3 regions of the Paenarthrobacter sp. TE4293 genome follow, and region 1 is predicted to be linked to each of the others. Evidence: riboswitches for the same ligand, from Rfam matches in the RefSeq annotation. Region 1 holds a riboswitch; each other region holds the start of a gene.

Region 1 (3,084 bases):
GATGGCGCTCTGTTCCTCCGCCGTGCCGTATTCGTCCCGAATGTCCTGGCTGATGCGCATGGAGCAGAATTTGGGGCCGCACATCGAACAGAAATGGGCAGTCTTGGCCGGTTCCGCAGGCAAGGTTTCATCGTGGAAGGCTTCAGCCGTGACAGGGTCCAGGGAAAGGGCGAACTGGTCACGCCAGCGGAACTCGAACCTGGCTTTGGAGAGGGCATCGTCACGTTGATGCGCAGCGGGGTGCCCTTTGGCAAGATCGGCTGCGTGGGCAGCGATTTTGTAGGTAATCACGCCCGTCTTGACGTCGTCCTTGTTGGGCAGCCCCAGATGCTCTTTGGGGGTCACGTAGCAGAGCATGGCGGTTCCGTACCGTGCGATCTCGGTGGCGCCGATGGCCGAGGTGATGTGGTCGTAGCCTGGGGCGACGTCGGTGACCAAGGGACCCAGGGTGTAGAACGGGGCTCCTTTGCACAGCTCCTGCTGGCGTTCCACGTTCTCGCGGACCAGATGGAACGGCACATGGCCTGGTCCTTCCACCATCACCTGAACGTCGTATTCCCAGGCCCGCTGCGTCAGTTCGGCGAGCGTGTCCAGCTCGGCAAACTGGGCGGCGTCGTTGGCATCGGCCGTTGCGCCGGGGCGAAGACCATCACCGAGTGAGAAAGCGACGTCGTACCGGGCGAAGATTTCGCAAAGCTCATCAAAGTGCGTGTAGAGGAAGTTTTCCTGGTGGTGGGCAAGGCACCAGCCGGCCATGATCGACCCGCCGCGGGACACAATGCCCGTCACCCGGTTGGCTGTCAGCGGTACGTAGCGCAGCAGCACGCCGGCGTGGATGGTCATGTAGTCAACACCTTGTTCGCATTGTTCGATGACCGTGTCCCGGAAGATGTCCCACGTCAGTTTGTTGGCTTCGCCGTTGACCTTCTCCAAAGCCTGGTAAATGGGGACCGTGCCAATCGGAACGGGGGAGTTGCGGATGATCCACTCCCGCGTGGTGTGGATATCGTCGCCGGTGGACAGGTCCATGACCGTATCGGCGCCCCATTGAGTGGCCCACTGCAGTTTGTCCACTTCCTCCGCGATGGAGCTCGTGACGGCAGAGTTGCCGATGTTGGCGTTGATCTTGACCAGGAAGGCCTTGCCGATGATCATCGGCTCGGATTCGGGGTGGTTGATGTTGTTCGGGATGATGGCCCTGCCTGCTGCGACTTCGCTGCGGACCAACTCAACGTCGCAGTTCTCCCGCAAGGCGACGAACTGCATCTCCGGTGTCACCATGCCCCGCTTGGCGTAGTGCATTTGGGTGACGGTTTTACCTTCGACGGCGCGGCGGGGCACGGGGTGGGCGCCTCTCCACTCCGCCGATGCTTCCCCGCGACGAACCGCGGACTTACCGTCGTCGAGCAGGTTCCGCTCGCGGCCGGAGTAGGCCTCGGTGTCGGCGCGGGCTTCAATCCATGCTGCGCGGAATGGCTCCAGCCCCACCACGGGATCGCTGCCCGGGCCTGCCGTTCGGTACACCTGGAAGGGTTCATTGGCTTTGCCGTCGGGAGAAGGTTCCAAAGCGATCTCTGTGACGGGGACCCGGATCCCGCTGTCCGGGTCCTCGAGGTAGGCCAGCGAATGGGACTTCAGCGATTGCGTCACGGTTCCCGACGTGTTTTCGCCTGTAGCGGGCTGCTTTTGGGCAGGGCTGTGCTGTGTTGTGGTGGTGCTCAAGGATTACTCACTTCCTTCGCCGGCATTACCCGGACAGGTTCAACGGTCGCAGACTGCATCAGTCCGATCTCAGCCCCTGCAGGGGCCCCCGTGTGGTCATGACGAAGCTACCACAGCTCCCATGGGGCTCCCAGTCACATCGACGCGCGGGGCTCCACGGCGTGTGCTGCCGACTAGGCTTTTCCCATGCCGACCATCATCGAATTCACCGGGCCAGTGCTCGTGTCAGGGGACGAAGAGCGCCACGGAATGTGGTCCGTGGATGGCAAGCTGACATTCGTGCCACCCACGAAGGCACCCGATCGTGTCCTGGATGGGTGGGTCCTCCCGGGCTTTGTCGATGCGCACTGCCATATAGGCCTGGGGGAGGGCGGAGCCGTTGATCAGCAGACCACCTTGGCCCAGGCCCGTGCGGACCTCGACGCCGGGACGCTGCTGATCCGGGACGCAGGCTCACCCAGCGACACCCGTTGGGTGCAGCAGCGCACCGACTTGCCCCGCCTGATACGGGCAGGCCGCCACATTGCCAGGAGCCGGCGCTACCTCCGCGGTTTGGGCCACGAAATCGAACCCGAAGAACTCGTAGAGACCGTCCGGAAGGAAGCCCGCGATGGAGACGGTTGGGTAAAACTCGTCGGGGACTGGATCGATCGCGGGGCAGGGGACCTGGCTGCCTCGTTCCCGGCGAAAACCGTCAAGGACGCCATCTCTGCCGCCCACGATGAAGGAGCCCGGGTGACGGCGCATTGTTTTGCCGAAGACACCATCGACGACATGCTCGACGCCGGCATCGACTGCATCGAACACGCCACCGGCCTCCTTCCGCGGCACCTTCCCCGGCTGGTGGAGCAATCCGTGCCCATCGTTCCCACCTTGATCAATATCGCTACGTTCCCGGGTATTGCCTCGCAGGCGGCGCCGAAGTTCCCGGACTATGCCGAACACATGGTGCGGCTCTGGGAGCGGCGGCGCGAGCGCGTTGTGGAGGCTTTCGAAGCTGGTGTGTCCATCTACGCGGGAACGGATGCCGGCAGCGTGATCAAGCACGGCAGGATCGCCGATGAAATGAAGGAACTGCACGACGCCGGCCTGCCGCCTTTGGCGGTCCTGGATGCGGCGGCGTGGCGTGCCCGGGAGTGGCTGGGGGCGGAAGGCATCAGCGAAGGGGCGCCCGCCGACGTCGTGCTGTGTTCGAAGGATCCAAGGCTCGAAGTGGAGACTGTTTCCAGCCTTCGGCACATCGTACTTCGCGGTTCTGTGGTCCGTTAGGAATAAATTGAAGCTTCAAGTAATTTAGATCTATAACAAGGTGCCGATCCGCGGTCGCCTCAGAATCGGGAGCTTCACATGACCACACCACTC
Region 2 (3,084 bases), 350 kb from region 1:
CCCCGTTTCGGCGGGTGAGTAGCGCCGCATGGCCACGGTGGTGAGTTCTGTCCCGGACGCCAGGAGCGCCGCACCCAGGCCGTCCAGGCTCGGAGCGCCGCCCGTGCCCATGATCAGGCGGGAGCCAAATTCGACGCCGTCGATCGCCAAGGCGTCCGTGCGGACCTCTGTGTTTGCTGTTGTCATGGTTCAGCCTCCTTGGACTGCTGTAACGAGTTCGAGTTCGTCGCCCTCGGCGAGCGCCGTGGCCGACCATTGGCTGCGGGGCACCACTTCGGAGTTGCGGGCGACGGCGACGCCCAGCTTGCCGCCGTCGGCTGCCTGTCCGCGGTGGTCCAGGACACGGCCGGTGACAGCCGTGACCAGGGTGCTGACGGAAGCGTCCTCCGGCACTGCGTGATCGGATCCGTTGAGTTTGATGTTCATGCTGACTCCTTGCTGGGTGCGTGTGCCGGCGTCAGTGCCCGCCCTGTGGATGGATTGGTTGCGAAGCGGTCCGGACGGAAGGCGGCCCATCGGGGGTCCGCTGATCCGTTGAGCAGTTCGCCCACGATCCTGGCAGCCACCGGCGTCAGGAGCACCCCGTGGCGGAAGAATCCTGTGGCAATCACCAAACCTTCCACTTCCCCGGTGGAACCGGCAACGCGTCCAAGCAACGGGGCGTTGTCCGGGGTCCCGGGGCGGGCGCGGGCCGTTGCTTCGAGGAGTTCGAGTTCCGATACCGCGGGGACCAGCACCTGGGCGTCGCGCAGCAACTGGTACACGCCCCCGGCTGAGACGGCGTTGGAGGATGCGGACAGTCCGTCCTCGCGTTGGGTGGCCCCGATGACCACCGTGCCGTCATCGCGGGGGACGATGTAGACGGGTACTCCGCGGACCATCCCGCGGATGGTGGAGGTGACCAATGGGCGGAGGTCCCCGGGTACCCGCAGGCGGAGGATGTCGCCGTACACCGGCCTGACGGGAAGGCTGAGGCCGTCCGGCAGCCCGGACAGTCCCGAGGCACCCAGGCCGTTGGCCACCACTGTTTCCCTGGCGTGGACGACGCCACCGGAATCGAGCACTACTCCTGAAACGCGGGCATCGTTCCACAACAGGCCCAGCGCCGCGGACCGCACGGAGAACCCATCATCGGCCCCCGGAACCCAGGTGGAGCCGCCGGGCGAATGGGTTGCCAACCCTGCCAGGAGGCGTGAAGCCAACCTCCGGGGATCCACCTGGTGGTCGGCTGGAATGTCGAAAGCGCACGAGATGTGCGGGCTGAGGCGCGGTTCGCGTTCCCGGGCAGCCCGCAGGGCCAGCGGTTCAACCGCCAGGCCCGCAGCCAGCTGCACTGCACGGAGGTCTGCCAGCGCCCTGCGGTCCGCGGCGTCGGCACCAACGGCGAGTGTCGGCGTCGTACGGTAACCGGCGTCCCCGCCGCCGTGGGCCAGGCTCCCAACAAAGGACGGCCACAAGCGGGATGACTCAAGCATCAGTTCCAGGAGGTCCTCCTCCTGGTAATGCAGTTCGCTCACGGGGGCAAGCATTCCTGCTGCAGCGAACGTGGCGCCGGTTGCCGGTGCGGGATCGATCACCACCACCGACCGGCCCAGCCGACGTGCTTCGTGGGCGATGCCCAGGCCGATGACGCCACCGCCAATGACGGCCACGTCGGCCTGGAGCGGGGTTTGGCGGGGATCTGCCATAGCGCGTTTCCTTCCCTACGCCGGTACTAGCCGGATCAGGTCAAGCGGTCGGCTCTTAAGCCCTCTCAGCCGGACAGTCATATGACGAACGTCGCGGCTCCCGCAGTACGTGCCCAGTTTAGAGGAACTACTCTGGGTTCCATGACCCAGACTGATGCCCTCGCCACCGCCCGCTTGTATCTGTGCACCGATGCGCGGAAACGGCAAGGCGATTTTGAAGACTTTGTGGACGCCGCGTTCGAGGGCGGTGTGGACATCATCCAGCTGCGCGACAAGACCTTGGAAGCAGCCGAAGAATTGGACCTGCTTGCCGTCCTCCATGGCGCTGCGCAACGCCATGGACGGCTCTGGGCGGTCAACGACCGCGCCGATATTGCCAGTGTTTCCGGGGCTCCGGTGTTCCACATCGGACAAAAGGACCTGCCCTTGGGAGTAGCCCGGACACTGCTTCCCGAACCCACCCGGATCGGTCTTTCGACCCACACTCCTGAGCAGGTGAACGCGGCCATCGCAGCCTCACCGGGCCAAGGAGGGTTGGACTATTTCTGTGTAGGACCCGTCTGGGCGACACCCACCAAACCCGGCCGCCAGGCCGTCGGACTTGATCTGGTCACATACGCCGCAGAAGCCACGAAGCGTGCGGATGAAACCACCGGTGGCGCCGTCCACATCCCCTGGTTTGCCATCGGCGGGATCGACCTCAGCAACGTGGAGCACGTGGTTGCCGCCGGAGCCAGCCGCATCGTCGTTGTCCGGGCCATCACCGAAGCGACGGATCCGACGGCGGCAGCGAAGTCGCTGCTGCAGGCGCTGGATGCCGCGTAGCAACAAGCGCTCTTCAACGTCGGAGGCCGTCACGCCGTCAGGCCGAGGCCCGTCATTCGGCGGGCATGCCGTTCGGCCAGCTCGCCCGTCAGTCTTTTGACGGCGGCGCGGGCGTCCCCGCCGCTTTTCAAGATCGGCCCCAGGTGGGGGTGCTCCATGCCGACACGCTGCGCCTGCGTCAGGGCTTCACCCACCAGCCGGCGTCCCCACAGCGCCAGGCGCGAGGCCAAGCGCGGGTCATCTGCGAGCGCGCGCCGCAACAGGACGCGAAGGACTTCCGTCGCCTGGTCGGGTGAAGCCACCCGATCAACGAAGTGTTGGGTTGTGGCATCCAGGAAGGCGGCGACCGCCCGGTAGAAGTCCGAGGACACCGTATCGATGACGTAGGCCTTCATCACGGACTCGAACCAGTCCCCCGGCTTGGTGCGTTCATGGAAGTGGTCGAATGAGCGCTGGAACGGCAGCATGGCCTCCTCGGGATCGATGCCCATTTCCGACAACCGATCGTTCAAGAGGGCGAAATTTCCGTAGGAGCCGACGGCGATTTTAGCGAGCACCGAGCGGTCATGGA
Region 3 (3,084 bases), on a different contig from region 1:
ACGGGCATCCACAGCGACTGCCAGGCCTCCGTTGTCTGATGCTGCGGCTCAGCCCCCGGGGCAGGCTTGGCGAGGTAGAAATACGTATCGAAGCGCTTGGGCATGTCCGTGGGCGTGATCCAGTTGGCCCAAGGGCGGAGATCCGCAGCGTTGATGCTGAGCCCGGCCTCCTCCTGGACTTCGCGGATTGCTGCTGTGAGGACTGTGCCGGCGGAAGCATTGCCGTTCGCGCCAATGGAGCTCAAACGCCAGGCGTCCGCGTGCTGCTGAAGCAGTTCTGCCGGGTAGTCCCAGCCTGACGTGTCAGCAGCGTCCACCCGGCCACCCGGGAAGACCACCATGCCGGCCGCGAAGTCCATGGTGCTGACCCTGTGCTGGACGAAGGCTTCGAGCCCACCGGGGGCATCGCGGAGCAGGATGACGCTGGCAGCGAGCCGCGGCTGTGACGCAGCGGTGGCGTCGGCAGGGGGATCCTGCTTGGTGTGGTCCGTCATGAATGTGCCCCTTTGCCGCGGTGAAGTCTGCTGGTTCATTCTCTCAGGTCCCGTTGTGAGGCCTGGTGTGCATGGAAAGCGCGTCGGAAAACGTGTAGAGCGGGCCTCGCAACGCACCTGCGCGCGCCACCAAGCCCAGTGCCGCACCCGATTGTGACCGCATGCCAACCATGGACCAGCGCCCGCCCCGCGGGCAGGTGTAAACTGAACCAGCCCATCAGGGCAGATTTGATAACGACAGGGGAGCGCCGCCGTCGGACCTTGCAGAGATGCAGGAGACGCGAGGGCGCTGAGAGTGCGGACAGCCGCAGACCCTCGAACCTGATCCGGTTAGTACCGGCGCAAGGGAGTCGAGCTTCTCAGAGTGTCCGGATCCAGGCGGCGCAGGCCGGGTGGCGAATCCGGGGAGCACTTTCCCCTCCTGTAACCTCAGGAGGCAGAAAAATGACCACGGTAAACGTGAAGAAGACCAGTTATAACTGGCGTGTTGTAGACATCGTTGTGGCGGCCCTGATCGCCATTGCCGGCGGCGTGATCTTCTGGGCCTGGTCCCAGGGCGCCGCACTGGTGTCCATCCCCATGAACGCGACCTACCCGCCGCTCACCGGACTGATCGCCGGTGGCTGGATGATCCCCGCGGTATTGGGCATGCTCATTATCCGCAAGCCCGGCGCCGCCCTGTTCTGCGAAGCCGTCGCAGCCACCGGCGAACTCATCATGGGTTCCCAGTACGGAACCACCGTGCTGATCTCCGGGATCCTTCAGGGCCTGGGTGCCGAGCTCATCTTCGCCGCCTTCCGGTACAAGAAGTTCAACCTGCCCACGGCGCTCCTCGCCGGCGCCGGTGCGGGCCTCTTCTGCGGCCTGAACGACTCCTTCCTGCCGTGGGGCTGGAACATCGCCTACGAGGCCATCGACAAGCTGGCCTACATCACTTTCACCACCATCTCCGGTGCAATCATCGCCGGGGCACTGTCCTGGGTCGCCACCCGCGGCCTGGCCAAGACCGGTGTCCTGAGCTCCTTCGCGTCGCGAAAGGCCGCGTCGGAGCCAGCCTTCAGCTGATGCCGGCCACGCAGAGCGGCAGCAAGAACAGCAGCCCGGTGCGGCCCGCCGCCATCTCCGCCGAGGGCTGGGGCTGGCGGCATGCCGGACGATCGGCTCCTGCCATTCACGGCCTGGACCTCCGGATTGAACCGGGCGAGCGGGTTCTGCTGCTGGGTCCTTCCGGTGCCGGCAAGTCGACGCTCCTGCACGCCCTCGCGGGGGTGCTGGGTGACGAGGAAGACGACTCGGACGAGTCTGGTTCCCTCCTGATCGACGGCGTTGCTCCGCGGGAACAGCGTGGCCGCGCCGGCCTCATGCAGCAAGACCCCGAGACGCAGGTGGTCCTGTCGCGGGTTGGTGACGACGTCGCTTTCGGTGCGGAGAACCTTGCCGTGCCGCGCGGGGAGATCTGGGCCCGCGTCCATGAAGCGCTCGACGACGTTGGGTTGCGTACCGCTGCCGGCGGCGGTGTGGCGTTGGATCACCCGACGGCGGCACTCTCCGGTGGGCAGAAGCAGCGCCTTGCGCTTGCTGGCATCCTGGCAATGCAACCCGGCCTGCTCCTGCTGGACGAACCAACGGCCAACCTGGACCCGGACGGAGTGCTGGAGGTCCGCGATGCTGTTCGGCGGTGCCTGGATAAGACCGGAGCCACGCTGGTGGTCGTGGAACACCGCGTGTCGGTGTGGAAGGACGTGGTGGACAGGATCGTGGTCCTGGGGCCCGGCTCGGTCCTTCTGGACGGCCCGCCGGATCAGGTGCTCGCGGAGGCCCGCAGCCTGTTGATTGACGCAGGTGTCTGGGTGCCGGGATACGTCCCTGCAACCCGGGCACGGCGTCGCCAGGCCGGATCCGCCCAGCTCCTCCTCGCAGCCCAGGACCTGGCAGTGTCCCGGGAGAAACCGCGGCGCAAGGGCTTCAAATCCATCCCGCCGGTGCCCGTCCAAACCAGTATCAGTGCGCAGGTCAGGTCGGGCCAGGCGCTGACCATCACAGGGCCGAACGGTGCCGGCAAATCGACCTTCGCGCTCACGTTGGCCGGTCTTCTGGCGCCGGTGGACGGCAAGGTGAGTGCCGCCGTCGAGCTTTCCGAAGGGGCGGGCATCGACCCGTTCGCGTGGAAAGCGGACCAGCTCATTTCACGCATCGGGACCGTATTCCAGGAACCGGAGCACCAGTTTGTCACCGGCAAGGTCCTGGATGAGTTGATGTTTGGGCCCAGGCATCTGGGCCACGGCGAGGAACGGGTGGACGAACTCCTCGAACGGCTGCGGCTCACGCATCTGGTGGAGGCCAACCCCTACACACTGTCCGGCGGTGAAAAGCGCCGGCTCTCGGTGGCCACGGTGCTGGCTGCACATCCCAGGGTGCTGGTCCTGGACGAGCCCACGTTCGGGCAGGACGCCAACACCTGGGCGGAACTGGCGTCGTTCCTTTCGGAGTTGCTGGATGCCGGTACCGCGGTGGTCTCCGTAACCCACGACCAGGAGTTCAGCACGGTACTCGGCGGAACCGAACTGCGGCTGGGCCCTATGGCCACGGG

The links. Region 1 has a riboswitch for thiamine pyrophosphate ahead of thiC (phosphomethylpyrimidine synthase ThiC). Riboswitches for the same ligand answer to the same signal wherever they lie in the genome.
Region 2: it holds a riboswitch for thiamine pyrophosphate, as region 1 does, so the genes downstream of both, thiO (glycine oxidase ThiO) here and thiC (phosphomethylpyrimidine synthase ThiC) in region 1, are expected to answer to the same signal.
Region 3: it holds a riboswitch for thiamine pyrophosphate, as region 1 does, so the genes downstream of both, QF015_RS12725 (ECF transporter S component) here and thiC (phosphomethylpyrimidine synthase ThiC) in region 1, are expected to answer to the same signal.

What each region holds. Positions count from the first base shown of each region.
Region 1 is NZ_JBNJRY010000004.1:18,624-21,707, reverse strand. It holds gene thiC (phosphomethylpyrimidine synthase ThiC) at 1-1,722, opposite strand, end outside; TPP riboswitch at 1,717-1,824, opposite strand; gene QF015_RS08990 (amidohydrolase family protein) at 1,909-2,991, shown strand; gene QF015_RS08985 (VOC family protein) at 3,070-3,084, shown strand, end outside.
Region 2 is NZ_JBNJRY010000004.1:373,590-376,673, forward strand. It holds gene QF015_RS10545 (thiazole synthase) at 1-186, opposite strand, end outside; gene thiS (sulfur carrier protein ThiS) at 190-426, opposite strand; gene thiO (glycine oxidase ThiO) at 423-1,688, opposite strand; TPP riboswitch at 1,684-1,802, opposite strand; gene thiE (thiamine phosphate synthase) at 1,830-2,513, shown strand; gene QF015_RS10565 (ferritin-like fold-containing protein) at 2,543-3,084, opposite strand, start outside.
Region 3 is NZ_JBNJRY010000005.1:342,160-345,243, reverse strand. It holds gene QF015_RS12730 (NUDIX hydrolase) at 1-494, opposite strand, end outside; TPP riboswitch at 724-860, shown strand; gene QF015_RS12725 (ECF transporter S component) at 939-1,559, shown strand; gene QF015_RS12720 (ABC transporter ATP-binding protein) at 1,559-3,084, shown strand, end outside.